Regions from separate parts of the Rossellomorea sp. GAMAL-10_SWC genome, predicted to be linked through region 2. Evidence: a T-box and tRNA genes for the amino acid it is inferred to sense, from the RefSeq annotation. Region 2 holds a T-box; the other regions hold tRNA genes.

Region 1 (9,673 bases), 1.5 Mb from region 2:
CTACATGCTCCCAATAATCAAGACCAGCTCTTTTTAACATTTTATCATCAGTTGAAAAACCTAACGGACGAATTAAATGCAAACTTGTATCTGTTCCTGCACAAGTACGTGCAATATTTCCTGTATTTGCTGGAATTTGTGGTTGATATAATACAACGTGTATTCCCATCTTTTTCACCTCTATATTGTTTCAATGCTTTATATTATACCAAATTCGTAATTAATAAGGTATTATTCCACTGGAGGGTTAGAAAAGTCATCAACGAAGTGAAAAAACTTATACTTAATATTCTCCGTAAAAGCAGAAGAATCATAGTATGACCAATATCTTTTACGGCTATTGACAGTATGTGCATTCACTAACGGTTCACCATTTTCATCCTTAGCAACAACGATCGTACAATGATTCCATACTCCATCACCTTCGAAATCATATACGATAATATCCCCCAATGTAAGATCTTTTGGAGAAGGCACCTCTTCTGCTTTAATTCCAGTTTTAGGCGAAGGTAAAAATCTTCTTAATGCGTGAGCAACTCTCCAGCTATAACTACTATTAGAATGATTTCTATACCACCACCCTGTCCCGGGTTTTGGCATTCCAACCATTCGAATGCCTCCAGCCCTTAAACATTGAGATATAAAATTAGTACAATCATTTGCATACAATGGATATTCTTTATTATGGCCATCCCACCAGGTTTCAGCATATTTAACAGCATTAAATCGGTTATATCTGTTATTTCGATCCAATGATTCATTTTCACCTAAATCGTCTTCTTCAAGTTCAAAATGTTCAACTTGATTATCAATTGGGAATGGTATGTCATATAAGATTTCATTATTTTCAATAGCGATCTGTCTTTCATGTTGATCCTCTTCAAAATATAAATCATTTTGCTTTAAAAAATATCGCGTATGGAATGTATAATTTATATACGTTACGTCCTGATCAGTCCAAATATTGTTTACATCAAGATTTCCATATACTTTCACTAATGAAATATTACGCTTATTATATAATTCAACTTTACGTCTGATTGCCTGATATTCTTTTTTTTGAATAGGATGACTTCGATGTCCTTCACCAAAATAAAGATGTAATCGTTCTTTTAAATAACACTCTAAAAGTTCACGATTAAACAAGATAATCCCCCTTTTTCAACATATATTCTTATTCTATACGATGTTGAAAAATAAGAGATTATACCACTCAATATTGCTTACTTTGATAGAACAGCATTAATTTCATTTAATACAATCTCGTCTTGCTCTTTTTGCAAACAACTTTCAATAAATGGTGTACTGTTCTTTCCCTCAATCTCAAAAATAGCCCAAATAGCTGTACCTCTAATTACTGGTCTTGCATCTTTTTTCGCTAATTCCTTTAAATCATCTAATGCCGATTCATCTTTAAAATGTGCTAAAGCAATGATAGCATTACGCTGAATAGGATTCTTTCCTCTCCATGATCCAGACATTTGGCCAAACTGACTTTTAAACTCTCTGTTACTTACCTTTAATACAGAGCGTAATAAAGGTTTTACAGTTTCTGGATCAGGTTCCATCTCAATATGATGAGTAAAATTAATTCCTTTATTTTTAGGACAAACTGTCTGACATGTATCGCACCCATATATACGATTTCCCAACTCTTTTCGAAACTCAACAGGAATCATCTCTTTTGATTGTGTTAAAAAAGCAATACAATTTTTAGCATTTAATTGCCCTGGAGAAACAATTGCACTTGTCGGACAAACATCAAGGCATTTTGTACACTCTCCACACTGTTCCTCAATAGGCGAATCTGGTTCAAAAGGTAATGAGGTAATCATTTCCCCTAAATACACATAAGAACCGAATTCTGGCGTAATAATTGAACAATTTTTAGCACTCCAACCTATACCTGCTCGCTCAGCTACAGCTCGATCTACAAGCTCACCGGTATCGACCATCGACTGAACCTTTGCATTTGGATAATGTAATAAAATAAATGACTCAAGCTGAAGTAATTTCTTTTTTACAACTACATGGTAATCTTCCCCCCATGAAGCCCTACAAAAAATCCCCCTTGTAGATCCTTTTTTACTTTTAGGAGGATTTTTCAATTTAGATGGATAAGCTAGCGCAATTGCAAGAATTGAATTAGCTTCTGTCATAATTTTTCTGGCATCTACTCTTCGTTCAATATCCTTTGTCTCAAAGCCCGATTGATAATTTAATTCCTGCTGCCTATATAGACGATTTTTTAATGTTAAAAATGGATCTACAGTCGTAAATCCAATCTTATCTATTCCAATTTCTTTACTATATGAAATCAATTCTTTTTGAAATTCTTTTATATTCACAAGAATCACCTAACTGCCTGTTAATTTACAAATTATATTTTCTATTCTAGTCAGAAAATTATTTCTTTATCTAATTATGTCACAAAAGCCTCTAATAATAGACTTTTTAATATAAAAAAACGCAATGTATCGTTCTTCGAATGAATCAATACACTGCGTTGTTATCAAGTTATAAGTGCTTTACTACTAATACAAATGCAATCTGTATTTAGTAGGTTTTTAATGAACTTGTAATTAAATTTATCATAAATATGTCATAAATTCAAGAATAAAATCAATTTTTGTCGAAAGAGTTCTAACATGATTATAGCACTTAAAAAATAGCGGATGACGTGAATAAGAAAAAGATCAATATTCATCAGAACTTTAATTAATTAACTAATTATAGAGGATATTAAAAGATTTGTAGAAATTTGAATGAAGGTATAATGAATTTTCCCATAGAATTCTTCTTTATAGGTTAAATTTAGGAGGAGAATAACTATGACAGATCCTTTGGTAAATGAAGAAAAAAATCCTTTGGTTGAAAGTTTCGAAGGTGTCTGTAGTTTGATTGAAGAAACAAACGACAGAATTGATTTTACACAGGATACACTTAAAGAACTTGATCGATACAATAATGAGAAATTAAAAAATGCAAAACAATTTACTATTAAAGTAGCTGCTGCAAGCCTTCTAATAGCAACAACAGGCTTAGTAGTTACTTTAGCAAATAAAAGAAAACCAAAACAATTTGATTGGCTTGCTGCTAAGCAAAAACGTAAGTATGTAAAGATGTAATGATATGCACTGCTAAATGAATAGTAGTCACATAAAGAAAGGCAGCGACTATAACTATGTTCGCTGCCTTTCTTTGTGCTGATCCCAAAATGAATACGATTATATTATATCAGATGAAGACTCTAATCTTTTTTCCTAACACTTACTTTCTAAACAAAAAAAGGATTCTGCATCTCTGCAAAATCCTCTTCCCTTCATTCAATATAGCGGTGACAGGACTTGAACCTGCACATCCGTGAAGATACCTGATTTTGAGTCAGGCGTGTCTGCCATTCCACCACACCGCCAAAAAGTTATAAAATAATTATAATATATGAAAGACAAATTGTCCATTCAAATCTGTAATTAAAAACCTCTTACAAAAGTAAGAGGTTTAATGATACCGAGGGCCGGACTCGAACCGGCACGGGGTCAACCCCCGCAGGATTTTAAGTCCTGTGTGTCTGCCATTCCACCACCCCGGCAGAAGTAAATTAAAAGGCGGTAACCGGATTTGAACCGATGATAAAGGTTTTGCAGACCTCTGCCTTACCACTTGGCTATACCGCCATACTTGGAGCGGAAGACGGGGTTCGAACCCGCGACCCCAACCTTGGCAAGGTTGTATTCTACCACTGAACTACTTCCGCATAAATGGCTGGGCTACCTGGATTCGAACCAGGGCATGACGGAATCAAAATCCGTTGCCTTACCGCTTGGCTATAGCCCATTAATTAAGAACTTTATATACTATATTCAATTTACTATAAATTATATTACTCACTTGAAAAATCGTTACAATAATTTAAATGGGGCGACCGATGGGAATCGAACCCACGAGTGTCGGAACCACAATCCGATGCGTTAACCACTTCGCCACGACCGCCATTATTGTATTATTTGGCAGGGGCAGTAGGAATCGAACCCACACCAAAGGTTTTGGAGACCTCTATTCTACCGTTAAACTATGCCCCTATAAATGGTGGAGGGGGACGGATTCGAACCGCCGAACCCACAGGGAGCGGATTTACAGTCCGCCGCGTTTAGCCACTTCGCTACCCCTCCGATTAAAGAGTGCCGACTAGAGGACTTGAACCCCCAACCTACTGATTACAAGTCAGTTGCTCTACCAATTGAGCTAAGTCGGCTTAATAATAATTACTTGTTATCTATTTTAAGATGGTGGCTCGGGACGGAATCGAACCGCCGACACGAGGATTTTCAGTCCTCTGCTCTACCGACTGAGCTACCGAGCCATCTTAAATGGCGGTCCCGACCGGGATCGAACCGGCGATCTCCTGCGTGACAGGCAGGCATGTTAACCGCTACACCACGGGACCATTTGGTTGCGGGGACAGGATTTGAACCTGCGACCTTCGGGTTATGAGCCCGACGAGCTACCAGACTGCTCCACCCCGCGATAATGTGGATTCTATTTTTTATAGATCCATAAACTGTATTTCGTTAAGACCATCCCAATCTCAGGATGTTATTGCAAGTAGCAGCTCGATTGGTATGCTGAAGTAATTTCTTCGAAGCATATTCGTTCGTGCTCCACCCCGCGATAATAAGAATTTAATTAGATGGTGGAGGATGACGGGCTCGAACCGCCGACCCCCTGCTTGTAAGGCAGGTGCTCTCCCAGCTGAGCTAATCCTCCGTAATAAAATGGTGACCCGTACGGGACTCGAACCCGTGTTACCGCCGTGAAAGGGCGGTGTCTTAACCGCTTGACCAACGGGCCAGTATAATAGTCCTGAAAACATGTGGCGGAGAGCAAGGGATTTGAACCCTTGAGACAGGGTTACCCGCCTACACGATTTCCAATCGTGCTCCTTCGGCCACTCGGACAGCTCTCCAAAATGGCTCCGCAGGTAGGGTTCGAACCTACGACCACTCGGTTAACAGCCGAGTGCTCTACCACTGAGCTACTGCGGAATAATCATAAACCAAGCGACGTTCTACTCTCACAGGGGGAAACCCCCAACTACCATCGACGCTGAAGAGCTTAACTGCCGTGTTCGGTATGGGAACGGGTGTGACCTCTTCGCTATCATCACTTGATTCAATTCCTTAAGGACAATAACTATTATATCATATCTCATTCGAAAGTCAATGACTTTTTCAAAGTTTTTTATAATAATTTTTGTACCCTCAAAACTAGATAATGTCATCATCAAACTTGTTAGTTAAGTCCTCGACCGATTAGTATCAGTCAGCTCCACGTGTCACCACGCTTCCACCTCTGACCTATCAACCTGATCGTCTCTCAGGGGTCTTACTAGCTTAACGCTATGGGAAATCTCATCTTGAGGGGGGCTTCATGCTTAGATGCTTTCAGCACTTATCCCTTCCACACATAGCTACCCAGCCATGCTCTTGGCAGAACAACTGGTACACCAGCGGTGTGTCCATCCCGGTCCTCTCGTACTAAGGACAGCTCCTCTCAAATTTCCTGCGCCCACGACGGATAGGGACCGAACTGTCTCACGACGTTCTGAACCCAGCTCGCGTACCGCTTTAATGGGCGAACAGCCCAACCCTTGGGACCGACTACAGCCCCAGGATGCGATGAGCCGACATCGAGGTGCCAAACCTCCCCGTCGATGTGGACTCTTGGGGGAGATAAGCCTGTTATCCCCGGGGTAGCTTTTATCCGTTGAGCGATGGCCCTTCCATGCGGAACCACCGGATCACTAAGCCCGACTTTCGTCCCTGCTCGACTTGTAGGTCTCGCAGTCAAGCTCCCTTATGCCTTTACACTCTTCGAATGATTTCCAACCATTCTGAGGGAACCTTTGGGCGCCTCCGTTACTCTTTAGGAGGCGACCGCCCCAGTCAAACTGCCCACCTGACACTGTCTCCGAGCCGGATCACGGCTCTAGGTTAGAATTTCAATACAGCCAGGGTAGTATCCCACCGACGCCTCCACCGAAGCTAGCGCTCCGGCTTCTCAGGCTCCTACCTATCCTGTACAAGCTGTACCAAAATTCAATATCAAGCTGCAGTAAAGCTCCACGGGGTCTTTCCGTCCTGTCGCGGGTAACCTGCATCTTCACAGGTACTATAATTTCACCGAGTCTATGGTTGAGACAGTGCCCAAATCGTTACGCCTTTCGTGCGGGTCGGAACTTACCCGACAAGGAATTTCGCTACCTTAGGACCGTTATAGTTACGGCCGCCGTTTACTGGGGCTTCAATTCAGAGCTTCTCCCGTAAGGGATAACCCCTCCTCTTAACCTTCCAGCACCGGGCAGGCGTCAGCCCCTATACTTCGCCTTGCGGCTTCGCAGAGACCTGTGTTTTTGCTAAACAGTCGCTTGGGCCTTTTCACTGCGGCTCTCCCGGGCATACACCCAAAAGAGCACCCCTTCTCCCGAAGTTACGGGGTCATTTTGCCGAGTTCCTTAACCATAGTTCTCTCGCTCACCTTAGGATTCTCTCCTCGCCTACCTGTGTCGGTTTGCGGTACAGGCACCTATTTCCTCGCTAGAAGCTTTTCTTGGCAGCGTAGAATCAGGAACTTCGGTACTATATTTCCCTCGCCATCACAACTCAGCCTTATGATGTGCGGATTTGCCTACACATCAGCCTAATTGCTTGGACGCGCATATCCAGCAGCGCGCTTACCCTATCTTTCTGCGTCCCTCCATTGCTCAAACGGAAATGAGGTGGTACAGGAATATCAACCTGTTGTCCATCGCCTACGCCTGTCGGCCTCGGCTTAGGTCCTGACTAACCCTGGGAGGACGAGCCTTCCCCAGGAAACCTTAGGCATACGGTGGACGGGATTCTCACCCGTCTTTCGCTACTCATACCGGCATTCTCACTTCTAAGCGCTCCACCAGTCCTTACGATCTAGCTTCAACGCCCTTAGAACGCTCCCCTACCACTGATACCATACGGTATCAATCCGCAGCTTCGGTGATACGTTTAGCCCCGTTACATTTTCGGCGCAGAGTCACTCGACCAGTGAGCTATTACGCACTCTTTAAATGGTGGCTGCTTCTAAGCCAACATCCTGGTTGTCTAAGCAACTCCACATCCTTTTCCACTTAACGTATACTTTGGGACCTTAGCTGGCGGTCTGGGCTGTTTCCCTCTTGACCACGGATCTTATCACTCGTAGTCTGACTCCTATGGATAAGTCATTGGCATTCGGAGTTTGACTGAATTCGGTAACCCGTTGGGGGCCCCTAGTCCAATCAGTGCTCTACCTCCAAGACTCTAACACATAAGGCTAGCCCTAAAGCTATTTCGGGGAGAACCAGCTATCTCCGAGTTCGATTGGAATTTCTCCGCTACCCACACCTCATCCCCGCACTTTTCAACGTGCGTGGGTTCGGACCTCCATTCAGTGTTACCTGAACTTCATCCTGGACATGGGTAGATCACTCGGTTTCGGGTCTACGACCACGTACTATATCGCCCTATTCAGACTCGCTTTCGCTGCGGCTCCGTCTCTTCAACTTAACCTTGCACGGGATCGTAACTCGCCGGTTCATTCTACAAAAGGCACGCCATCACTCGTTAACGAGCTCTGACTATTTGTAAGCACACGGTTTCAGGTTCTCTTTCACTCCCCTTCCGGGGTGCTTTTCACCTTTCCCTCACGGTACTGGTTCACTATCGGTCACTAGGTAGTATTTAGCCTTGGGAGATGGTCCTCCCAGATTCCGACGGAATTTCACGTGTTCCGCCGTACTCAGGATCCACTCAAGAGGGAACGAGGTTTCAACTACAGGGTTTTTACCTTCTTTGACGGACCTTTCCAGGTCGCTTCATTTACCCCGTTCCTTTGTAACTCCGTATAGAGTGTCCTACAACCCCAAGAGGCAAGCCTCTTGGTTTGGGCTATCTTCCGTTTCGCTCGCCGCTACTCAGGAAATCGCTATTGCTTTCTATTCCTCCAGGTACTTAGATGTTTCAGTTCCCTGGGTCTGTCCTCAGTACCCTATGTATTCAGGTAAAGATACTACTCCATTACGAGTAGTGGGTTTCCCCATTCGGAAATCTCCGGATCAATGCTTACTTACAGCTCCCCGAAGCATATCGGTGTTAGTCCCGTCCTTCATCGACTCCTAGTGCCAAGGCATCCACCGTGCGCCCTTTCTAACTTAACTAATTTTAAAACTAATTGAATTAAACTTACGCAGTTTAATGAATGACATTATCTAGTTTTCAAGGTACAAAGTTGAGAGTGAACTCTCAAAACTAAACAAAACAATGAAGAAACATTTTCATACATGAACCATCGGTTCATGATGTCTCCATAGAAAGGAGGTGATCCAGCCGCACCTTCCGATACGGCTACCTTGTTACGACTTCACCCCAATCATCTGTCCCACCTTAGGCGGCTGGCCCCTAAAAGGTTACCCCACCGACTTCGGGTGTTACAAACTCTCGTGGTGTGACGGGCGGTGTGTACAAGGCCCGGGAACGTATTCACCGCGGCATGCTGATCCGCGATTACTAGTGATTCCGGCTTCATGTAGGCGAGTTGCAGCCTACAATCCGAACTGAGAATAGTTTTATGGGATTAGCTCCACCTCGCGGTCTTGCAACCCTTTGTACTATCCATTGTAGCACGTGTGTAGCCCAGGTCATAAGGGGCATGATGATTTGACGTCATCCCCACCTTCCTCCGGTTTGTCACCGGCAGTCACCTTAGAGTGCCCAACTAAATGCTGGCAACTAAGATCAAGGGTTGCGCTCGTTGCGGGACTTAACCCAACATCTCACGACACGAGCTGACGACAACCATGCACCACCTGTCACTCTGTCCCCGAAGGGAAAGCCCTATCTCTAGGGTTGTCAGAGGATGTCAAGACCTGGTAAGGTTCTTCGCGTTGCTTCGAATTAAACCACATGCTCCACCACTTGTGCGGGCCCCCGTCAATTCCTTTGAGTTTCAGTCTTGCGACCGTACTCCCCAGGCGGAGTGCTTAATGCGTTAACTTCAGCACTAAAGGGCGGAAACCCTCTAACACTTAGCACTCATCGTTTACAGCGTGGACTACCAGGGTATCTAATCCTGTTTGCTCCCCACGCTTTCGCGCCTCAGCGTCAGTTACAGACCAGAAAGTCGCCTTCGCCACTGGTGTTCCTCCAAATCTCTACGCATTTCACCGCTACACTTGGAATTCCACTTTCCTCTTCTGCACTCAAGTTTCCCAGTTTCCAATGACCCTCCCCGGTTGAGCCGGGGGCTTTCACATCAGACTTAAGAAACCGCCTGCGCGCGCTTTACGCCCAATAATTCCGGACAACGCTTGCCACCTACGTATTACCGCGGCTGCTGGCACGTAGTTAGCCGTGGCTTTCTGGTTAGGTACCGTCAAGGTGCCAGCTTATTCAACTAGCACTTATTCTTCCCTAACAACAGAGCTTTACGACCCGAAGGCCTTCATCGCTCACGCGGCGTTGCTCCGTCAGACTTTCGTCCATTGCGGAAGATTCCCTACTGCTGCCTCCCGTAGGAGTCTGGGCCGTGTCTCAGTCCCAGTGTGGCCGATCACCCTCTCAGGTCGGCTACGCATCGTCGCCTTGGTGAGCCGTTACCTCAC
Region 2 (9,673 bases):
TCTATACAAACTCTGAGAAGGTACTAATATTAAAGCAGTACTTACTATTCGCATAACTGAAACTACATCCTCTACACTATTACCTTTTGTATCCTTAGGTATCATAAAAGGTGCGATATAAGGTGCAATGATATATAACGTTAAAAACGAAAAAATACCTGTACATATTAAGAGTAGCTGACTTGCATGAAAAAGCCTTCTACTTGTTTCATATTCTTCAATCGCATTGTACTTTGAAACGAACTTTGCTACAGCTAACGGAACACCTGCAGTAGCTATACTGATGAACAATGTATATGGAACATAACCATAATTATATAATGCAGACCCTTTTGAACCAACTAACGCATAAAAAGGGAATGTATAGATCATTCCTAGAAATTTTATTAAAAATGTACCAGCAGTTAATATGAAGGTACCTCGTAGCAATTTTGAATCTGACATAAACTGCCTCCTACCAATTCTCGATCAAACTAACTAATCTATCTTACCATATCATCTAAAAAGAAAAAATTAAAAAATGATAAGAAGTTGGAGCTTACTTGAAATAATGGTAAACTTACTAAAAGAAATTTGTAACGAAAGTAGTGAAATAATGGTTTATGATGTGATTGTAATTGGTGGCGGAACTTCTGGTCTGATGGCTGCAATTAGCGCTGCTGAAAACAAAGCTAAAGTTCTTTTACTTGAAAAAGGAACTAAATTAGGACAAAAACTCCTTATATCAGGTGGTGGTCGTTGTAACGTAACAAATCGCTTACCTATAGAGGAAGTTATTAAACATATACCTGGAAATGGTCGATTTTTATATAGCGCATTCTCTATTTATAATAACGAGGATATCATACAGTTTTTTGAAAACATGGGAGTCGCTTTAAAAGAAGAGGATCACGGGAGAATGTTTCCTGTATCAAATGACTCAAAATCAGTATTAAATGCATTAATGCAAAAACTAAAAAAACATCATGTAGATATTCAGACCAATCGAGCTGTTAAAGACGTACTCTATGAAGATGGTAAAGTAGTAGGAATCATATTGGATGATCGAACAGTCATTCACTCAAAAAGTGTTGTCCTTGCAGTAGGTGGTAAATCTGTTCCACACACAGGCTCGACAGGTGACGGATATGCTTGGGCAAAAAAAGCTGGTCATACAATAACTGAACTCTTTCCTACAGAGGTACCTATTACTTCAAGTGAAGATTTTATTCAAACTAAATCATTACAAGGCCTTGCTTTAAGAGACATTGAATTAAGTGTATTAAATCCAAAAGGCAAAAAAGTGATAGCCCATAAAATGGACATGCTCTTTACTCATTTTGGAATTTCGGGCCCTGCCGCACTACGTTGTAGCCAATTTGTATATAAAGTACAAAAAAAGTTTAAAACAAAAAATGTATCGATGGCGATTGATTGTTTTCCAGAGCAAAACGAGGAATCACTTTTCCAAGACGTAAACAGTATTCTTAAAGATGAACCTAAAAAAGCGATTAAGAACGTTCTTAAAGGTTATGTACCTGAACGATATTTACTATTTCTGCTTTCAAAATGTGGAATTGATGAGGCAACTCCTTGTAATGAAATTGCTACGATGAAATTAAGAGAACTTGTCCAATTATTTAAGGGCTTTTCATTTGTAGTAAACGGAACTCTTTCAATTGAAAAAGCATTCGTTACAGGCGGTGGCGTCTCAACAAAGGAAGTTCATCCAAAAGAAATGTCATCTAAAATCATGAATGGTCTTTATTTTTGTGGAGAAATATTAGATATTCACGGTTACACTGGTGGCTATAACATAACCGCTGCATTGGTAACTGGCAGATTAGCAGGAGGATCAGCTGCGGAATATTCTCAAACGAATTTTTAAGAAATAAACAAAGGACCGAACGAATACATTGTTTCGCTAGGTCCTATAATGTTTACATATGGAAAAGCATAAGGATTGATTCTTAAGAAACTTTATAAAAGTTAAACTGTTATTCCACAAACGTATTGTCTTAGTTGTATTCGAAAAACAATCAAACTGATTTTCTAGTTTTAACTTATGCTTTTCGCTTATTATATTTTTCTTTGGCACAAATCCACCGTCCCTAGTTTAAGGTCAAAGGCGAGCGTTCGATTGTTCGTGTTGCAAGTTCACTAATAAATAGAATCGTCCATCCTCTTCAACATACCCATCTGCCAATTGGAAAGATTGTTTTAAGTCTTTAAAGTAAAACTTTCCAATTAAATACTTTGAAGAATACAACTCCATATGCCCATCTTTAAATTTACCAATTATTTTATCGGTAATATCAATTTTTAATGTTTTAGGCAAATCAACCCCCTCCTTTCTAACAAGCAAAGACCTCAATGAAAAAATATATGAGGTTCTACTTTAATATATGTCACAACTCCATGGTTAATATTCCTTATGCCAAAAAACATTAGCCTAAATTAACCAATTAAATAAAAAATCCAACAAAAACGTTGGATTTCAGTAGGTAGACAAAATATCGATACAGATAAAATTTTTTTATTTGACCTCGCCTTCCCAGGCCATCATTCCACCTTCCATGTTGATCGCCTTATAGCCTAGCTCATTTAAATACTCACAAACATTCTCACTACGAACGCCTGCCTTACAAATAAAAATGTATTCAAATTCTTTATTAAAAACATCTAATTTGCTCGGAATTTGTCCCATTGGAATATGAACTGCTTCAGGAATTTTCCCATACTCAACCTCATAGTCCTCTCGTACATCTACTAAAAATAGCGTTTCTCCTGAATCTAAACGCTCTTTAACTTCATTTGCAGAAATCGTATTCATCATTGCTCATCCTTTCTTTATAGCAACATCTTAACAACTAATTATTTTCTATGCAAAAAGTAAGTTTAATTCTATCCACCTTAAAGGGGGAGGATGAGTTAGTAGAAAAGCAAAAATAAGAAATAACAAAGAAAAAACCTCAAAAGAGGTTTTTTCGAATTAACTATTTAGTTAGCAACGATATTTACTAATTTACCTGGTACAGCAATGATTTTTCGAACAGTTTTACCCTCAACTTGTTCCTTAACTGCATCATCTGATAATGCAATTTGCTCCATTTGCTCACGAGAAGCATCTTTTGCAACAAGTAATTTTGCTTTTACTTTACCATTAATTTGTACTACGATTTCAATTTCGTCTTCTACAAGCTTAGCTTCATCGTATGCTGGCCATGTAGCATATGCAATTGAATCACTATGACCTAGCTTACTCCAAAGTTCTTCACCGATATGAGGAGCAACTGGTGCTATTAATTTTACAAAACCTTCAACCATTTCTTTTGGTAATTGATCAGCTTTATATGCTTCGTTAATAAACACCATCATTTGTGAAATTGCAGTGTTAAAGCGTAAACCTTCAAAGTCCTCTGTTACTTTCTTTACTGTTTGGTGATATGTTTTTTCAAGACTGCTAGAAGTAACGCCTTCTACAATTTTATCTGAAAGCTCTTCATTATCAGTAACAAATAAACGCCATACTCGGTCTAAGAAGCGACGAGAACCATCTAATCCATTTTCTGACCAAGCGATTGATGCATCTAATGGACCCATGAACATTTCATATAAACGTAACGTATCAGCACCATGGCTAGCAACGATATCATCAGGATTTACAACGTTTCCTTTAGACTTAGACATTTTTTCATTATTTTCCCCTAAGATCATTCCTTGGTTGAATAGCTTTTGGAATGGCTCTTTTGTAGGAACTACACCTAAATCATAAAGGAATTTATGCCAGAAACGAGCGTATAGTAAGTGAAGAACTGCATGCTCTGCTCCTCCAATATATACATCAACAGGTAACCAATGCTTTAGTAATTCAGTATCTGCGATTGCTTCGTTATTATTTGGATCAATATAACGTAAGTAATACCAGCAGCTTCCGCCCCATTGTGGCATTGTATTTGTTTCACGTCTTCCTTTTTTACCTGTTACTGGATCTACTACATTAACCCAATCAGAAATATTCGCTAATGGTGACTCTCCAGTACCACTTGGGCGAATATCTTCTGTTTTCGGAAGAATTAATGGTAATTCCTCATCAGGAACAACTGTCATCGTACCATCTTCCCAGAAAATTACTGGAATTGGCTCTCCCCAATATCTTTGACGAGAGAATAACCAATCACGTAGACGATACGTAACTTTTTTCTCACCTGCTTTTGAAGAATCTAACCAATCAATTATTTTTTCAAGAGCTTCTTGTTTATTTAAACCGTTTAAGAAATCAGAGTTAACATGTTTACCATCTCCAGCGTAAGCTTCTTTTTGAACGTCTCCACCTTCAACAACTTCAACGATTGGTAATTTAAATTTAACTGCAAATTCGTGATCGCGCTCATCATGTGCTGGTACTGCCATAACTGCACCAGTTCCATAGCTTGCAAGTACATAATCAGCAATCCAAATTGGAAGCTTTTCGTTATTTACAGGGTTAATTGCATATGCTCCTGTGAAAACACCTGATTTATCCTTCGCTAAATCAGTTCTCTCTAGATCACTTTTCGATTTAACTGAATCGATGTATGCTTCGACAGCATCTTTTTGACTAGCTGTTGTAATTTGATTAACTAAATCATGTTCTGGAGCTAATACTACATAAGTTGCACCGAATAATGTATCAGGACGTGTTGTAAATACTGTTACTTTTTCATCGAATCCATCAACATTAAAGTAAACTTCAGCACCTTCAGAACGGCCAATCCAGTTACGTTGCATTTCTTTTAAGCTTTCTGGCCAATCTAATTCTTCTAGATCTTCTAATAATCGATCGGCATAAGCTGTGATTTTTAAGATCCATTGCTTCATTGGGCGACGCTCAACTGGATGTCCTCCGCGCTCACTTTTTCCATTGATTACTTCTTCATTAGCTAAAACTGTACCAAGAGCTGGGCACCAGTTAACTGGGATTTCATCTACATAAGCTAATCCTTTTTCAACCATTCTTAGGAAAATCCATTGAGTCCATTTGTAATAATCAGGATCAGTTGTATTAATTTCACGATCCCAATCATATGAAAATCCTAGTGCCTGAATTTGATTACGGAAAGTATTTATATTCTTTTCAGTAAACTCAGCTGGATCATTACCTGTATCTAATGCATATTGTTCTGCAGGTAGACCAAATGCATCCCAACCCATTGGATGAAGTACATTATAGCCTTGCATTCTTTTCATTCTTGAAAGGATATCAGTTGCTGTGTACCCTTCTGGATGACCTACATGTAATCCCGCCCCAGATGGATAAGGGAACATATCAAGTGCATAAAATTTCGGCTTGCTTGTATCGTCAGTTGTTTTAAACGTTTTATTTTCTAACCAATACTTCTGCCATTTCTGTTCAATAGAACCATGATTAAAACTCATATAATTGCCTCCTTTTTTCATGTATAAATGGCTCGGCTGTGGTCCTAGCGGTCTACAAATAAAAAAATCCTCCCATCCCAAAAGGGACGAGAGGATTTCCCGCGGTACCACCCAAATTAATGTAAAAAAACATTCACTTGTTTCCGTAACGTGGAACACGACATTTATTACTTGGTAAAAAACCGTTCACAAATGTGGCTTATGGGCGAGTTCATGAATAGAATGGATTGACTTTCACCAACCGTCAACTCTCTAAACCTCTTCATATTCACTACTATTCCCAATCATTGCCGATCATTTAGATTTAATTTATACCATTTTATTATAACCAAAGAAAAAGGTCAATTATACATTGCCTATTTTTAAGAAGCAAAAGTTTGATTATCAGCTTTTACTACTTTTTTTGCTAATCTTTCATAAAGCACAGAGAAAACCATGCTTATTACTAAAAAGACAACTAATATGATAAATAATACCCTCATATTAAAAGTATCAACAAGTGCCCCTCCAATAACTGGTCCGAGCATTCTTCCAACTGTTGCTGCACTATTTACAATCCCTTGATACATTCCTATACGATCTTTTGGAGCAAGCATATTTGCAATAGTTGGTACTGCAGGCCAGACGAACATTTCTCCAATTGTTAAAATGATCATACCCGTCATAAACATTGAGAAATGATCAGCAGTGCTCACAAGAATAGTCGAAGCGATAAAGAATCCAATTCCGAACAACATTTGCTTTCTCATACTTAACTCAAATTTACGTATCGCAGTTGATACGATTGGTTGAGCTAAGACAATAAGTGCACCATTTACAGTCCATAACAGACTATATTTTTTTAATCCAATGTGTAGATTTTGCATTTCTGAAGCAATCGTAGTTTGCCATTGAACATAAACTAACCAACATAAAACATACGCAACACAAACAATCATCAGAGCCTTCATTGAAGGTGTAAATGAAAATTTTTGTTTCTCTGCTTTTTCTACATAGGTTTCTTTTAATTGCTTAGGTTCACCAATATCTTTAAATCCAAATAAAGCTACTAAGAAGAAAATAATATATAATAGCAAATTAGCGGAGAAAATATAATTAATATTAGCGGCCGCAACAACTCCACCTAAAGCCGTACCAATCGCAACACCAAGATTTTGAGCTACATAAATTGCATTAAAAGCTTTACGACCACCATCTGGCCATGCCGCTCCAACCATCGCATACATTGATGGAAATACAATACCAACACCAAACCCTAATATTACGAAGAAACAACTGTAATATGTCCAAGAATGATTAATAACCAAACCTAATATCGCCAAAAACGTAATACTAATACCAGTAAGGATTGACCTATATCCCCCAAATTTATCAAAAAGCCAGCCCCCCAGCATATTTCCAAATACACCGGCCAATGAATTAAACATTAAAATAAGCCCCGCTACAGACAAGGACTTTCCTAAATAAATATGGATGTATACTGTATTGAATGGCCATAAAAAAGAATTACCTGTTACATTTAAAATCATACCGATTAACAAAAACCATAGTTTTTTTGGCATCCCTTACTCCCCTCAAAGCTGTCCCTTTTTATCTATTTTTATCTCGTTAACTCATTAATTGTAGAGGAGAATCTTCCTAGTTTCAAGGGGCACGCATTAAGTGGCGATAGATAAGAAGGACAAAAAACCTAGAAGGTATTAGAGAAGCACCATATAATCCCTAAAATTACCAAAATAAAACGAAAAAAGGAAGGCAAACCTTCCTTTTCCTTTACACCCTATTCCCTTTTCTACCTTACCCCTGCTTTGATCTCTGTGGTTGACCTTTTTTAGCGTTATTCATTTTGACTTGATCTACTGCTGAAAGTTCACCTGAGAATTCTGTTATCGTTTTATTCTTTGTTGTTTGTTCGGGATTACTACTTTTTGATTTCTTTTTAACCATTTTTGGTTTCCTCCTAAGGATTGCATATTCTTGAACATATTCTTGCATATTCTAGTCTCCTTTAGTGCGGAGTAATAATCATTTGATGTTGTAGCTGTGTTAATTGTCTACGTAAACGATTAAATTCATCTCTATTTTCTAAATTTGCAAGGTTTTCAACTTTTTCTAACTGCATAATTGCTTGCTCAAGCCCTGCCTGTGCTTCAGAATACTCGATTCCGTTAAAATGCTCTTGTTGCATGCCAATTTCTAATTGTTGTACTGCATAATCATAGGCTTGTTTCGCTTGTTGTACTTGTTCTTGTCCGAAATTGCGATCTGTTATTCCCAAGAAAATACCTCCTTTGAGACTTTAATGAAGTATCCGCTATGTAGGTTACCTCAAGGATAGTATTTCCGAACCTTTCAATCAGAGTACAATTATTTCTTTACAAATAAGAAAGGTTTTTCCATTTGGTTTTCTTTTTAGAGCATGATAAAATCGATAATATTGACTTAAATTAAGGGAGGGATGAGGAATGACAAAAAACAATCCTTTTCCATATACAATAGATCATAAAAGATATCACTCTTGGAATTATCATTTAAGACAACAATTTGGCGAAAAAGTTTTTAAAGTTTCAATTGACGCTGGATTTGATTGTCCAAATAGAGATGGTACAGTTGCGTTTGGAGGTTGTACTTTTTGTAGCGCATCTGGTTCGGGCGACTTTGCAGGAGATCGAGCTGAAGATGTTGTAACTCAATTTCATAAAATAAAAGATAAAATGCATGAGAAATGGCAAAACGGAAAATACTTAGGCTATTTCCAAGCTTACACAAATACTCACGCACCAGTAGAAGTATTAAAACAAAAGTTCGAACCAATATTAGAGCAAGAAGGCGTTGTAGGTTTATCAATCGCAACAAGACCAGATTGTTTACCAGATGATGTTGTTGAATATCTTGCAGATTTAAATAAACGAACTTATTTATGGGTTGAATTAGGATTACAAACTGTTCACGAAAAAACTGCAAATATTATTAATCGTGCACACGATTATAAAACTTACGTAGAAGGCGTAGAAAAATTAAGAAAGCACAACATCCGTATTTGTTCACATATTATTAATGGGTTACCTCTTGAAACTCCAGAAATGATGATGGAAACAGCGATGGAGGTTGCTAAACTTGATATCCAAGGTATTAAAATTCACTTACTTCACCTACTAAAAGGTACTGCAATGATGAAGCAATATGAAAAAGGACTAGTTGAATTCATGGATTTTGACGCTTATATTAACTTAGTCGTTGATCAGCTTGAAATCATTCCAAGTGATGTAATCGTACATCGTATTACTGGAGACGGTCCACCTGACTTATTAATCGGACCAATGTGGAGCTTAAAAAAATGGGAAGTACTGAATGCAATTGATCGCGAGTTTGAACGTAGAAATAGCTGGCAAGGTAAATACGCAAATAATCGAGTACAATTAACATGATTCTAGATCGCATTTTACCGTACGCTAGAAAGCTTCTCCAATCAACTGTTAATGAAGGTGATCTTACCATTGATGCCACAATAGGTAATGGTCATGATACAGTATTTTTAGCAAAATTGGTTGGTGAAACTGGACATGTATACGGATTTGATATCCAAGAACTAGCAATTAAAAAGACGACTGAAAGATTAAATAATGAAAATTTAAGCAAACAAGTTACACTATTCCAAAGAAGTCATGCAGAAGTAAAAAAACTAATCCCAGCTTCATCACAAGAGAAATTAAAAGGTGCAATTTTTAATCTTGGTTATTTACCTGGTAGTGATAAATCAGTTGTAACTGTACCTGAGTCTACCATTTCAGCAATAGAACAAATACTTGAAATGATGGCACCAGAAGGAATTATCGTAGTTGTAATTTATCATGGTCATGAAGACGGAGAAATTGAAAAAGATGAATTAATGAACTTTGCTCAAAACATCCCTCAAGACTTGGCACATGTATTAATTTATCGATTTATTAATCAAACAAATAATCCTCCTTTTATATTAGCAATTGAAAAAAGGGCTTAAGAAAAACTGTCTAATTTAGACAGTTTTTTATTTTGACCCCAATTTCTCATATTGTTTGATTTCCTCAAAACCATTATAAACACATTAAAAATTTATTAAAAATTCGTTAATGGTAAATTTTTCTTGGGAAATTGGTAAAGATAAAAAAATCAAAAAAAGAAAGAAGGTTTTAAAATGAAAAAAGCTATTTTTGCAGGTGCAGTAGTTAGTCTTTTTACGCTAAGTACAATTACAGTAAATGCCGAAAACATCGCGGCAGCAAATTATTATGTCCAT
Region 3 (9,673 bases), 800 kb from region 2:
TCTATACGGAGTTACAAAGGAACGGGGTAAATGAAGCGACCTGGAAAGGTCCGTCAAAGAAGGTAAAAACCCTGTAGTTGAAACCTCGTTCCCTCTTGAGTGGATCCTGAGTACGGCGGAACACGTGAAATTCCGTCGGAATCTGGGAGGACCATCTCCCAAGGCTAAATACTACCTAGTGACCGATAGTGAACCAGTACCGTGAGGGAAAGGTGAAAAGCACCCCGGAAGGGGAGTGAAAGAGAACCTGAAACCGTGTGCTTACAAATAGTCAGAGCTCGTTAACGAGTGATGGCGTGCCTTTTGTAGAATGAACCGGCGAGTTACGATCCCGTGCAAGGTTAAGTTGAAGAGACGGAGCCGCAGCGAAAGCGAGTCTGAATAGGGCGATATAGTACGTGGTCGTAGACCCGAAACCGAGTGATCTACCCATGTCCAGGATGAAGTTCAGGTAACACTGAATGGAGGTCCGAACCCACGCACGTTGAAAAGTGCGGGGATGAGGTGTGGGTAGCGGAGAAATTCCAATCGAACTCGGAGATAGCTGGTTCTCCCCGAAATAGCTTTAGGGCTAGCCTTATGTGTTAGAGTCTTGGAGGTAGAGCACTGATTGGACTAGGGGCCCCCAACGGGTTACCGAATTCAGTCAAACTCCGAATGCCAATGACTTATCCATAGGAGTCAGACTACGAGTGATAAGATCCGTGGTCAAGAGGGAAACAGCCCAGACCGCCAGCTAAGGTCCCAAAGTATACGTTAAGTGGAAAAGGATGTGGAGTTGCTTAGACAACCAGGATGTTGGCTTAGAAGCAGCCACCATTTAAAGAGTGCGTAATAGCTCACTGGTCGAGTGACTCTGCGCCGAAAATGTAACGGGGCTAAACGTATCACCGAAGCTGCGGATTGATACCGTATGGTATCAGTGGTAGGGGAGCGTTCTAAGGGCGTTGAAGCTAGATCGTAAGGACTGGTGGAGCGCTTAGAAGTGAGAATGCCGGTATGAGTAGCGAAAGACGGGTGAGAATCCCGTCCACCGTATGCCTAAGGTTTCCTGGGGAAGGCTCGTCCTCCCAGGGTTAGTCAGGACCTAAGCCGAGGCCGACAGGCGTAGGCGATGGACAACAGGTTGATATTCCTGTACCACCTCATTTCCGTTTGAGCAATGGAGGGACGCAGAAAGATAGGGTAAGCGCGCTGCTGGATATGCGCGTCCAAGCAATTAGGCTGATGTGTAGGCAAATCCGCACATCATAAGGCTGAGTTGTGATGGCGAGGGAAATATAGTACCGAAGTTCCTGATTCTACGCTGCCAAGAAAAGCTTCTAGCGAGGAAATAGGTGCCTGTACCGCAAACCGACACAGGTAGGCGAGGAGAGAATCCTAAGGTGAGCGAGAGAACTATGGTTAAGGAACTCGGCAAAATGACCCCGTAACTTCGGGAGAAGGGGTGCTCTTTTGGGTGTATGCCCGGGAGAGCCGCAGTGAAAAGGCCCAAGCGACTGTTTAGCAAAAACACAGGTCTCTGCGAAGCCGCAAGGCGAAGTATAGGGGCTGACGCCTGCCCGGTGCTGGAAGGTTAAGAGGAGGGGTTATCCCTTACGGGAGAAGCTCTGAATTGAAGCCCCAGTAAACGGCGGCCGTAACTATAACGGTCCTAAGGTAGCGAAATTCCTTGTCGGGTAAGTTCCGACCCGCACGAAAGGCGTAACGATTTGGGCACTGTCTCAACCATAGACTCGGTGAAATTATAGTACCTGTGAAGATGCAGGTTACCCGCGACAGGACGGAAAGACCCCGTGGAGCTTTACTGCAGCTTGATATTGAATTTTGGTACAGCTTGTACAGGATAGGTAGGAGCCTGAGAAGCCGGAGCGCTAGCTTCGGTGGAGGCGTCGGTGGGATACTACCCTGGCTGTATTGAAATTCTAACCTAGAGCCGTGATCCGGCTCGGAGACAGTGTCAGGTGGGCAGTTTGACTGGGGCGGTCGCCTCCTAAAGAGTAACGGAGGCGCCCAAAGGTTCCCTCAGAATGGTTGGAAATCATTCGAAGAGTGTAAAGGCATAAGGGAGCTTGACTGCGAGACCTACAAGTCGAGCAGGGACGAAAGTCGGGCTTAGTGATCCGGTGGTTCCGCATGGAAGGGCCATCGCTCAACGGATAAAAGCTACCCCGGGGATAACAGGCTTATCTCCCCCAAGAGTCCACATCGACGGGGAGGTTTGGCACCTCGATGTCGGCTCATCGCATCCTGGGGCTGTAGTCGGTCCCAAGGGTTGGGCTGTTCGCCCATTAAAGCGGTACGCGAGCTGGGTTCAGAACGTCGTGAGACAGTTCGGTCCCTATCCGTCGTGGGCGCAGGAAATTTGAGAGGAGCTGTCCTTAGTACGAGAGGACCGGGATGGACACACCGCTGGTGTACCAGTTGTTCTGCCAAGAGCATGGCTGGGTAGCTATGTGTGGAAGGGATAAGTGCTGAAAGCATCTAAGCATGAAGCCCCCCTCAAGATGAGATTTCCCATAGCGTTAAGCTAGTAAGACCCCTGAGAGACGATCAGGTTGATAGGTCAGAGGTGGAAGCGTGGTGACACGTGGAGCTGACTGATACTAATCGGTCGAGGACTTAACTAACAAGTTTGATAATGACATTATCTAGTTTTGAGGGTATAAGTTTTATAAAAAAATATTAAAAAAGTTATTGACTTTGACTGATATTTTGATATAATAATTAATGTCCTAAAGAAAATGAATCAAGTGATGATAGCGAAGAGGTCACACCCGTTCCCATACCGAACACGGCAGTTAAGCTCTTTTGCGTCGATGGTAGTTGGGGGTTTCCCCCTGTGAGAGTAGAACGTCGCTTGGTTTGATGGAGGATTAGCTCAGCTGGGAGAGCACCTGCCTTACAAGCAGGGGGTCGGCGGTTCGAGCCCGTCATCCTCCACCATATGCCGACTTAGCTCAATTGGTAGAGCAACTGACTTGTAATCAGTAGGTTGGGGGTTCAAGTCCTCTAGTCGGCACTCTTTTGAGCCATTAGCTCAGTAGGTAGAGCATCTGACTTTTAATCAGAGGGTCGAAGGTTCGAATCCTTCATGGCTCACCATTTTCTCAAAAGAGAATATTTGCGGGTGTGGCGGAATTGGCAGACGCGCTAGACTTAGGATCTAGTACTTCGGTGTGGGGGTTCGAGTCCCTTCACCCGCACCATTTAAATTTATAAGTTATAAGCAGTATACGCGGAAGTAGTTCAGTGGTAGAATACAACCTTGCCAAGGTTGGGGTCGCGGGTTCGAGCCCCGTCTTCCGCTCCACATATGCTGCCGGGGTGGTGGAATGGCAGACACACAGGACTTAAAATCCTGCGGGGGTTGACCCCGTGCCGGTTCGAGTCCGGCCCTCGGTACCATTTATAATATGCGCCCGTAGCTCAATTGGATAGAGCGTTTGACTACGGATCAAAAGGTTATGGGTTCGAGTCCTTTCGGGCGCGCCATATTACGGGAAGTGGCTCAGCTTGGTAGAGCACCTGGTTTGGGACCAGGGGGTCGCAGGTTCAAATCCTGTCTTCCCGACCATTTCAATAAGGGGCCTTAGCTCAGCTGGGAGAGCGCCTGCCTTGCACGCAGGAGGTCAGCGGTTCGATCCCGCTAGGCTCCACCAAGATGATCTTTGAAAACTAAACAAAACATGAAGTAAACGTCAATTATTAGTTTTTTGAGCAATACAAGATTTAAACTTAACTTTTATGGAGAGTTTGATCCTGGCTCAGGACGAACGCTGGCGGCGTGCCTAATACATGCAAGTCGAGCGGACTAATGGGAGCTTGCTCCCGTTAGTTAGCGGCGGACGGGTGAGTAACACGTGGGCAACCTACCTGTAAGACTGGGATAACTTCGGGAAACCGGAGCTAATACCGGATGACATAAAGGAACTCCTGTTCCTTTATTGAAAGATGGCCTCGGCTATCACTTATAGATGGGCCCGCGGCGCATTAGCTAGTTGGTGAGGTAACGGCTCACCAAGGCGACGATGCGTAGCCGACCTGAGAGGGTGATCGGCCACACTGGGACTGAGACACGGCCCAGACTCCTACGGGAGGCAGCAGTAGGGAATCTTCCGCAATGGACGAAAGTCTGACGGAGCAACGCCGCGTGAGCGATGAAGGCCTTCGGGTCGTAAAGCTCTGTTGTTAGGGAAGAATAAGTGCTAGTTGAATAAGCTGGCACCTTGACGGTACCTAACCAGAAAGCCACGGCTAACTACGTGCCAGCAGCCGCGGTAATACGTAGGTGGCAAGCGTTGTCCGGAATTATTGGGCGTAAAGCGCGCGCAGGCGGTTTCTTAAGTCTGATGTGAAAGCCCCCGGCTCAACCGGGGAGGGTCATTGGAAACTGGGAAACTTGAGTGCAGAAGAGGAAAGTGGAATTCCAAGTGTAGCGGTGAAATGCGTAGAGATTTGGAGGAACACCAGTGGCGAAGGCGACTTTCTGGTCTGTAACTGACGCTGAGGCGCGAAAGCGTGGGGAGCAAACAGGATTAGATACCCTGGTAGTCCACGCTGTAAACGATGAGTGCTAAGTGTTAGAGGGTTTCCGCCCTTTAGTGCTGAAGTTAACGCATTAAGCACTCCGCCTGGGGAGTACGGTCGCAAGACTGAAACTCAAAGGAATTGACGGGGGCCCGCACAAGTGGTGGAGCATGTGGTTTAATTCGAAGCAACGCGAAGAACCTTACCAGGTCTTGACATCCTCTGACAACCCTAGAGATAGGGCTTTCCCTTCGGGGACAGAGTGACAGGTGGTGCATGGTTGTCGTCAGCTCGTGTCGTGAGATGTTGGGTTAAGTCCCGCAACGAGCGCAACCCTTGATCTTAGTTGCCAGCATTTGGTTGGGCACTCTAAGGTGACTGCCGGTGACAAACCGGAGGAAGGTGGGGATGACGTCAAATCATCATGCCCCTTATGACCTGGGCTACACACGTGCTACAATGGATAGTACAAAGGGTTGCAAGACCGCGAGGTGGAGCTAATCCCATAAAACTATTCTCAGTTCGGATTGTAGGCTGCAACTCGCCTACATGAAGCCGGAATCACTAGTAATCGCGGATCAGCATGCCGCGGTGAATACGTTCCCGGGCCTTGTACACACCGCCCGTCACACCACGAGAGTTTGTAACACCCGAAGTCGGTGGGGTAACCTTTTAGGGGCCAGCCGCCTAAGGTGGGACAGATGATTGGGGTGAAGTCGTAACAAGGTAGCCGTATCGGAAGGTGCGGCTGGATCACCTCCTTTCTATGGAGACATCATGAACCGTTGGTTCATGTATGAAATGTTTCTTCATTGTTTTGTTTAGTTTTGAAGGATTATCCTTCTATTATAGATATGGGCCTATAGCTCAGCTGGTTAGAGCGCACGCCTGATAAGCGTGAGGTCGATGGTTCGAGTCCATTTAGGCCCACCATATCTTTTTAATATAATAATGGGGCCTTAGCTCAGCTGGGAGAGCGCCTGCCTTGCACGCAGGAGGTCAGCGGTTCGATCCCGCTAGGCTCCACCATTTTTTTATTTTGTACCTTGAAAACTAGATAATGTCATTCATTAAACTGCGTAAGTTTAATTCAATTAGTTTTAAAAATTAGTTAAGTTAGAAAGGGCGCACGGTGGATGCCTTGGCACTAGGAGTCGATGAAGGACGGGACTAACACCGATATGCTTCGGGGAGCTGTAAGTAAGCTTTGATCCGGAGATTTCCGAATGGGGAAACCCACTACTCGTAATGGAGTAGTATCTTTACCTGAATACATAGGGTACTGAGGACAGACCCAGGGAACTGAAACATCTAAGTACCTGGAGGAATAGAAAGCAATAGCGATTTCCTGAGTAGCGGCGAGCGAAACGGAAGATAGCCCAAACCAAGAGGCTTGCCTCTTGGGGTTGTAGGACACTCTATACGGAGTTACAAAGGAACGGGGTAAATGAAGCGACCTGGAAAGGTCCGTCAAAGAAGGTAAAAACCCTGTAGTTGAAACCTCGTTCCCTCTTGAGTGGATCCTGAGTACGGCGGAACACGTGAAATTCCGTCGGAATCTGGGAGGACCATCTCCCAAGGCTAAATACTACCTAGTGACCGATAGTGAACCAGTACCGTGAGGGAAAGGTGAAAAGCACCCCGGAAGGGGAGTGAAAGAGAACCTGAAACCGTGTGCTTACAAATAGTCAGAGCTCGTTAACGAGTGATGGCGTGCCTTTTGTAGAATGAACCGGCGAGTTACGATCCCGTGCAAGGTTAAGTTGAAGAGACGGAGCCGCAGCGAAAGCGAGTCTGAATAGGGCGATATAGTACGTGGTCGTAGACCCGAAACCGAGTGATCTACCCATGTCCAGGATGAAGTTCAGGTAACACTGAATGGAGGTCCGAACCCACGCACGTTGAAAAGTGCGGGGATGAGGTGTGGGTAGCGGAGAAATTCCAATCGAACTCGGAGATAGCTGGTTCTCCCCGAAATAGCTTTAGGGCTAGCCTTATGTGTTAGAGTCTTGGAGGTAGAGCACTGATTGGACTAGGGGCCCCCAACGGGTTACCGAATTCAGTCAAACTCCGAATGCCAATGACTTATCCATAGGAGTCAGACTACGAGTGATAAGATCCGTGGTCAAGAGGGAAACAGCCCAGACCGCCAGCTAAGGTCCCAAAGTATACGTTAAGTGGAAAAGGATGTGGAGTTGCTTAGACAACCAGGATGTTGGCTTAGAAGCAGCCACCATTTAAAGAGTGCGTAATAGCTCACTGGTCGAGTGACTCTGCGCCGAAAATGTAACGGGGCTAAACGTATCACCGAAGCTGCGGATTGATACCGTATGGTATCAGTGGTAGGGGAGCGTTCTAAGGGCGTTGAAGCTAGATCGTAAGGACTGGTGGAGCGCTTAGAAGTGAGAATGCCGGTATGAGTAGCGAAAGACGGGTGAGAATCCCGTCCACCGTATGCCTAAGGTTTCCTGGGGAAGGCTCGTCCTCCCAGGGTTAGTCAGGACCTAAGCCGAGGCCGACAGGCGTAGGCGATGGACAACAGGTTGATATTCCTGTACCACCTCATTTCCGTTTGAGCAATGGAGGGACGCAGAAAGATAGGGTAAGCGCGCTGCTGGATATGCGCGTCCAAGCAATTAGGCTGATGTGTAGGCAAATCCGCACATCATAAGGCTGAGTTGTGATGGCGAGGGAAATATAGTACCGAAGTTCCTGATTCTACGCTGCCAAGAAAAGCTTCTAGCGAGGAAATAGGTGCCTGTACCGCAAACCGACACAGGTAGGCGAGGAGAGAATCCTAAGGTGAGCGAGAGAACTATGGTTAAGGAACTCGGCAAAATGACCCCGTAACTTCGGGAGAAGGGGTGCTCTTTTGGGTGTATGCCCGGGAGAGCCGCAGTGAAAAGGCCCAAGCGACTGTTTAGCAAAAACACAGGTCTCTGCGAAGCCGCAAGGCGAAGTATAGGGGCTGACGCCTGCCCGGTGCTGGAAGGTTAAGAGGAGGGGTTATCCCTTACGGGAGAAGCTCTGAATTGAAGCCCCAGTAAACGGCGGCCGTAACTATAACGGTCCTAAGGTAGCGAAATTCCTTGTCGGGTAAGTTCCGACCCGCACGAAAGGCGTAACGATTTGGGCACTGTCTCAACCATAGACTCGGTGAAATTATAGTACCTGTGAAGATGCAGGTTACCCGCGACAGGACGGAAAGACCCCGTGGAGCTTTACTGCAGCTTGATATTGAATTTTGGTACAGCTTGTACAGGATAGGTAGGAGCCTGAGAAGCCGGAGCGCTAGCTTCGGTGGAGGCGTCGGTGGGATACTACCCTGGCTGTATTGAAATTCTAACCTAGAGCCGTGATCCGGCTCGGAGACAGTGTCAGGTGGGCAGTTTGACTGGGGCGGTCGCCTCCTAAAGAGTAACGGAGGCGCCCAAAGGTTCCCTCAGAATGGTTGGAAATCATTCGAAGAGTGTAAAGGCATAAGGGAGCTTGACTGCGAGACCTACAAGTCGAGCAGGGACGAAAGTCGGGCTTAGTGATCCGGTGGTTCCGCATGGAAGGGCCATCGCTCAACGGATAAAAGCTACCCCGGGGATAACAGGCTTATCTCCCCCAAGAGTCCACATCGACGGGGAGGTTTGGCACCTCGATGTCGGCTCATCGCATCCTGGGGCTGTAGTCGGTCCCAAGGGTTGGGCTGTTCGCCCATTAAAGCGGTACGCGAGCTGGGTTCAGAACGTCGTGAGACAGTTCGGTCCCTATCCGTCGTGGGCGCAGGAAATTTGAGAGGAGCTGTCCTTAGTACGAGAGGACCGGGATGGACACACCGCTGGTGTACCAGTTGTTCTGCCAAGAGCATGGCTGGGTAGCTATGTGTGGAAGGGATAAGTGCTGAAAGCATCTAAGCATGAAGCCCCCCTCAAGATGAGATTTCCCATAGCGTTAAGCTAGTAAGACCCCTGAGAGACGATCAGGTTGATAGGTCAGAGGTGGAAGCGTGGTGACACGTGGAGCTGACTGATACTAATCGGTCGAGGACTTAACTAACAAGTTTGATAATGACATTATCTAGTTTTGAGGGTACGAAGTACAACTCTATAAATCAGGTGATTATGGCAAAGAGGTCACACCCGTTCCCATACCGAACACGGCAGTTAAGCTCTTTTGCGTCGATGGTAGTTGGGGGTTTCCCCCTGTGAGAGTAGAACGTCGCCTGGTAACCAAAAACATCAGCTATTAGGCTGATGTTTTTTTTGTTATCTAAAAATGCTCAAATGAACAAACGAAATAGAGCAAGTTAATAATTTTTTTAATAAAAGTAAAAAGGAAAAAAAGCTTCTTAAAAGAATTGTATAACATATATATATATATACTGATAAAGAAAAATCGCCGATTGGCGAGCCTTTAGGTAAAGACAGAGAGGATATAGCACTTATATTTAATACCCAAAATTGAAAAATACGTCAATTTTTCTTCTAGGCTACCAATTCAATTTATACAATTCTTAAAGGTAAAAAGATTAAGAGCTGTATCGTTTGGAAAAAATGGTAAAGAGATAATAGTTGAAATTTTTCATGAAAGGAATATAATAATAGTCAAAGATAGTCAAAGTCAGTAAAGGTGGTAAATAGATGAAGAATATATCAGATATTATTGAACAATATCTAATGCACTACTTTGACATATCCGATAAAGATTATGTCGAGATAAAAAGAAGTGAAATAGCGAATAAATTTGATTGTGTACCTTCTCAAATAAATTATGTAATTAATACTAGATTCACATTAGAAAGAGGATATGTAGTAGAAAGTAAACGTGGTGGCGGCGGGTATATTAGAATTATTAAAGTGCAATTTCATGATAAAGCAAGCGTGATTGATCAAATATTAAGTAGTTTTACTAATAATATTGCACAGTCTAGCTCAGAGGACTATATTCGTCTACTACTTGAAAAAAATGTAATTACTGGGCGAGAAGCAAAAATGATGTTAAGTGTATTAGATCGTTCAGTAATAATGGTTAATTTACCTTATCGAGATGAGTTAAGAGCAAGAATGTTCAAGGCAATGCTAAGAAGCTTAAAGTATAAATAGAATATGGAGGTTGCCCATAATGATTTGTCAAGAATGTCAAGAACGTCCGG

Evidence for each region. A T-box is a leader RNA that pairs with one kind of tRNA and senses whether it is charged. The one in region 2 lies ahead of leuS (leucine--tRNA ligase), so its partner is inferred to be a tRNA-Leu.
Region 1: it encodes a tRNA-Leu, which carries the amino acid that the T-box ahead of leuS (leucine--tRNA ligase) is inferred to sense. The anticodon was not compared.
Region 3: it encodes a tRNA-Leu, which carries the amino acid that the T-box ahead of leuS (leucine--tRNA ligase) is inferred to sense. The anticodon was not compared.

What each region holds. Positions count from the first base shown of each region.
Region 1 covers NZ_CP144911.1:341-10,013, reverse strand. Annotated here, with positions in the region: gene trmL (tRNA (cytidine(34)-2'-O)-methyltransferase) at 1-169, opposite strand, end outside; gene V5E38_RS00110 (amidase domain-containing protein) at 232-1,146, opposite strand; gene queG (epoxyqueuosine reductase) at 1,224-2,348, opposite strand; gene V5E38_RS00100 (hypothetical protein) at 2,832-3,128, shown strand; tRNA gene V5E38_RS00095 (tRNA-Leu) at 3,333-3,415, opposite strand; tRNA gene V5E38_RS00090 (tRNA-Leu) at 3,509-3,592, opposite strand; tRNA gene V5E38_RS00085 (tRNA-Cys) at 3,607-3,677, opposite strand; tRNA gene V5E38_RS00080 (tRNA-Gly) at 3,683-3,757, opposite strand; tRNA gene V5E38_RS00075 (tRNA-Gln) at 3,763-3,837, opposite strand; tRNA gene V5E38_RS00070 (tRNA-His) at 3,918-3,993, opposite strand; tRNA gene V5E38_RS00065 (tRNA-Trp) at 4,009-4,082, opposite strand; tRNA gene V5E38_RS00060 (tRNA-Tyr) at 4,088-4,172, opposite strand; tRNA gene V5E38_RS00055 (tRNA-Thr) at 4,183-4,255, opposite strand; tRNA gene V5E38_RS00050 (tRNA-Phe) at 4,288-4,363, opposite strand; tRNA gene V5E38_RS00045 (tRNA-Asp) at 4,372-4,447, opposite strand; tRNA gene V5E38_RS00040 (tRNA-Met) at 4,451-4,527, opposite strand; tRNA gene V5E38_RS00035 (tRNA-Val) at 4,692-4,767, opposite strand; tRNA gene V5E38_RS00030 (tRNA-Glu) at 4,777-4,851, opposite strand; tRNA gene V5E38_RS00025 (tRNA-Ser) at 4,875-4,966, opposite strand; tRNA gene V5E38_RS00020 (tRNA-Asn) at 4,971-5,045, opposite strand; rRNA gene rrf (5S ribosomal RNA) at 5,056-5,171, opposite strand; rRNA gene V5E38_RS00010 (23S ribosomal RNA) at 5,293-8,230, opposite strand; rRNA gene V5E38_RS00005 (16S ribosomal RNA) at 8,384-9,673, opposite strand, start outside.
Region 2 covers NZ_CP144911.1:3,460,662-3,470,334, forward strand. Annotated here, with positions in the region: gene V5E38_RS17105 (putative polysaccharide biosynthesis protein) at 1-444, opposite strand, end outside; gene V5E38_RS17110 (BaiN/RdsA family NAD(P)/FAD-dependent oxidoreductase) at 596-1,867, shown strand; gene V5E38_RS17115 (DUF2553 family protein) at 2,102-2,317, opposite strand; gene V5E38_RS17120 (rhodanese-like domain-containing protein) at 2,516-2,812, opposite strand; gene leuS (leucine--tRNA ligase) at 2,980-5,397, opposite strand; T-box leader at 5,477-5,694, opposite strand; gene V5E38_RS17130 (MDR family MFS transporter) at 5,760-6,959, opposite strand; gene V5E38_RS17135 (glycogen biosynthesis protein GlgD) at 7,195-7,344, opposite strand; gene V5E38_RS17140 (DUF2524 family protein) at 7,406-7,669, opposite strand; gene mnmL (tRNA modification radical SAM protein MnmL/YtqA) at 7,863-8,825, shown strand; gene mnmM (class I SAM-dependent methyltransferase) at 8,822-9,397, shown strand; gene V5E38_RS17155 (hypothetical protein) at 9,572-9,673, shown strand, end outside.
Region 3 covers NZ_CP144911.1:4,255,748-4,265,420, reverse strand. Annotated here, with positions in the region: rRNA gene V5E38_RS20750 (23S ribosomal RNA) at 1-2,630, shown strand, start outside; rRNA gene rrf (5S ribosomal RNA) at 2,750-2,865, shown strand; tRNA gene V5E38_RS20740 (tRNA-Val) at 2,871-2,946, shown strand; tRNA gene V5E38_RS20735 (tRNA-Thr) at 2,950-3,022, shown strand; tRNA gene V5E38_RS20730 (tRNA-Lys) at 3,030-3,105, shown strand; tRNA gene V5E38_RS20725 (tRNA-Leu) at 3,127-3,209, shown strand; tRNA gene V5E38_RS20720 (tRNA-Gly) at 3,239-3,313, shown strand; tRNA gene V5E38_RS20715 (tRNA-Leu) at 3,322-3,408, shown strand; tRNA gene V5E38_RS20710 (tRNA-Arg) at 3,419-3,495, shown strand; tRNA gene V5E38_RS20705 (tRNA-Pro) at 3,501-3,577, shown strand; tRNA gene V5E38_RS20700 (tRNA-Ala) at 3,587-3,662, shown strand; rRNA gene V5E38_RS20695 (16S ribosomal RNA) at 3,745-5,294, shown strand; tRNA gene V5E38_RS20690 (tRNA-Ile) at 5,387-5,463, shown strand; tRNA gene V5E38_RS20685 (tRNA-Ala) at 5,484-5,559, shown strand; rRNA gene V5E38_RS20680 (23S ribosomal RNA) at 5,640-8,577, shown strand; rRNA gene rrf (5S ribosomal RNA) at 8,633-8,748, shown strand; gene V5E38_RS20670 (CtsR family transcriptional regulator) at 9,162-9,623, shown strand; gene mcsA (protein-arginine kinase activator protein McsA) at 9,643-9,673, shown strand, end outside.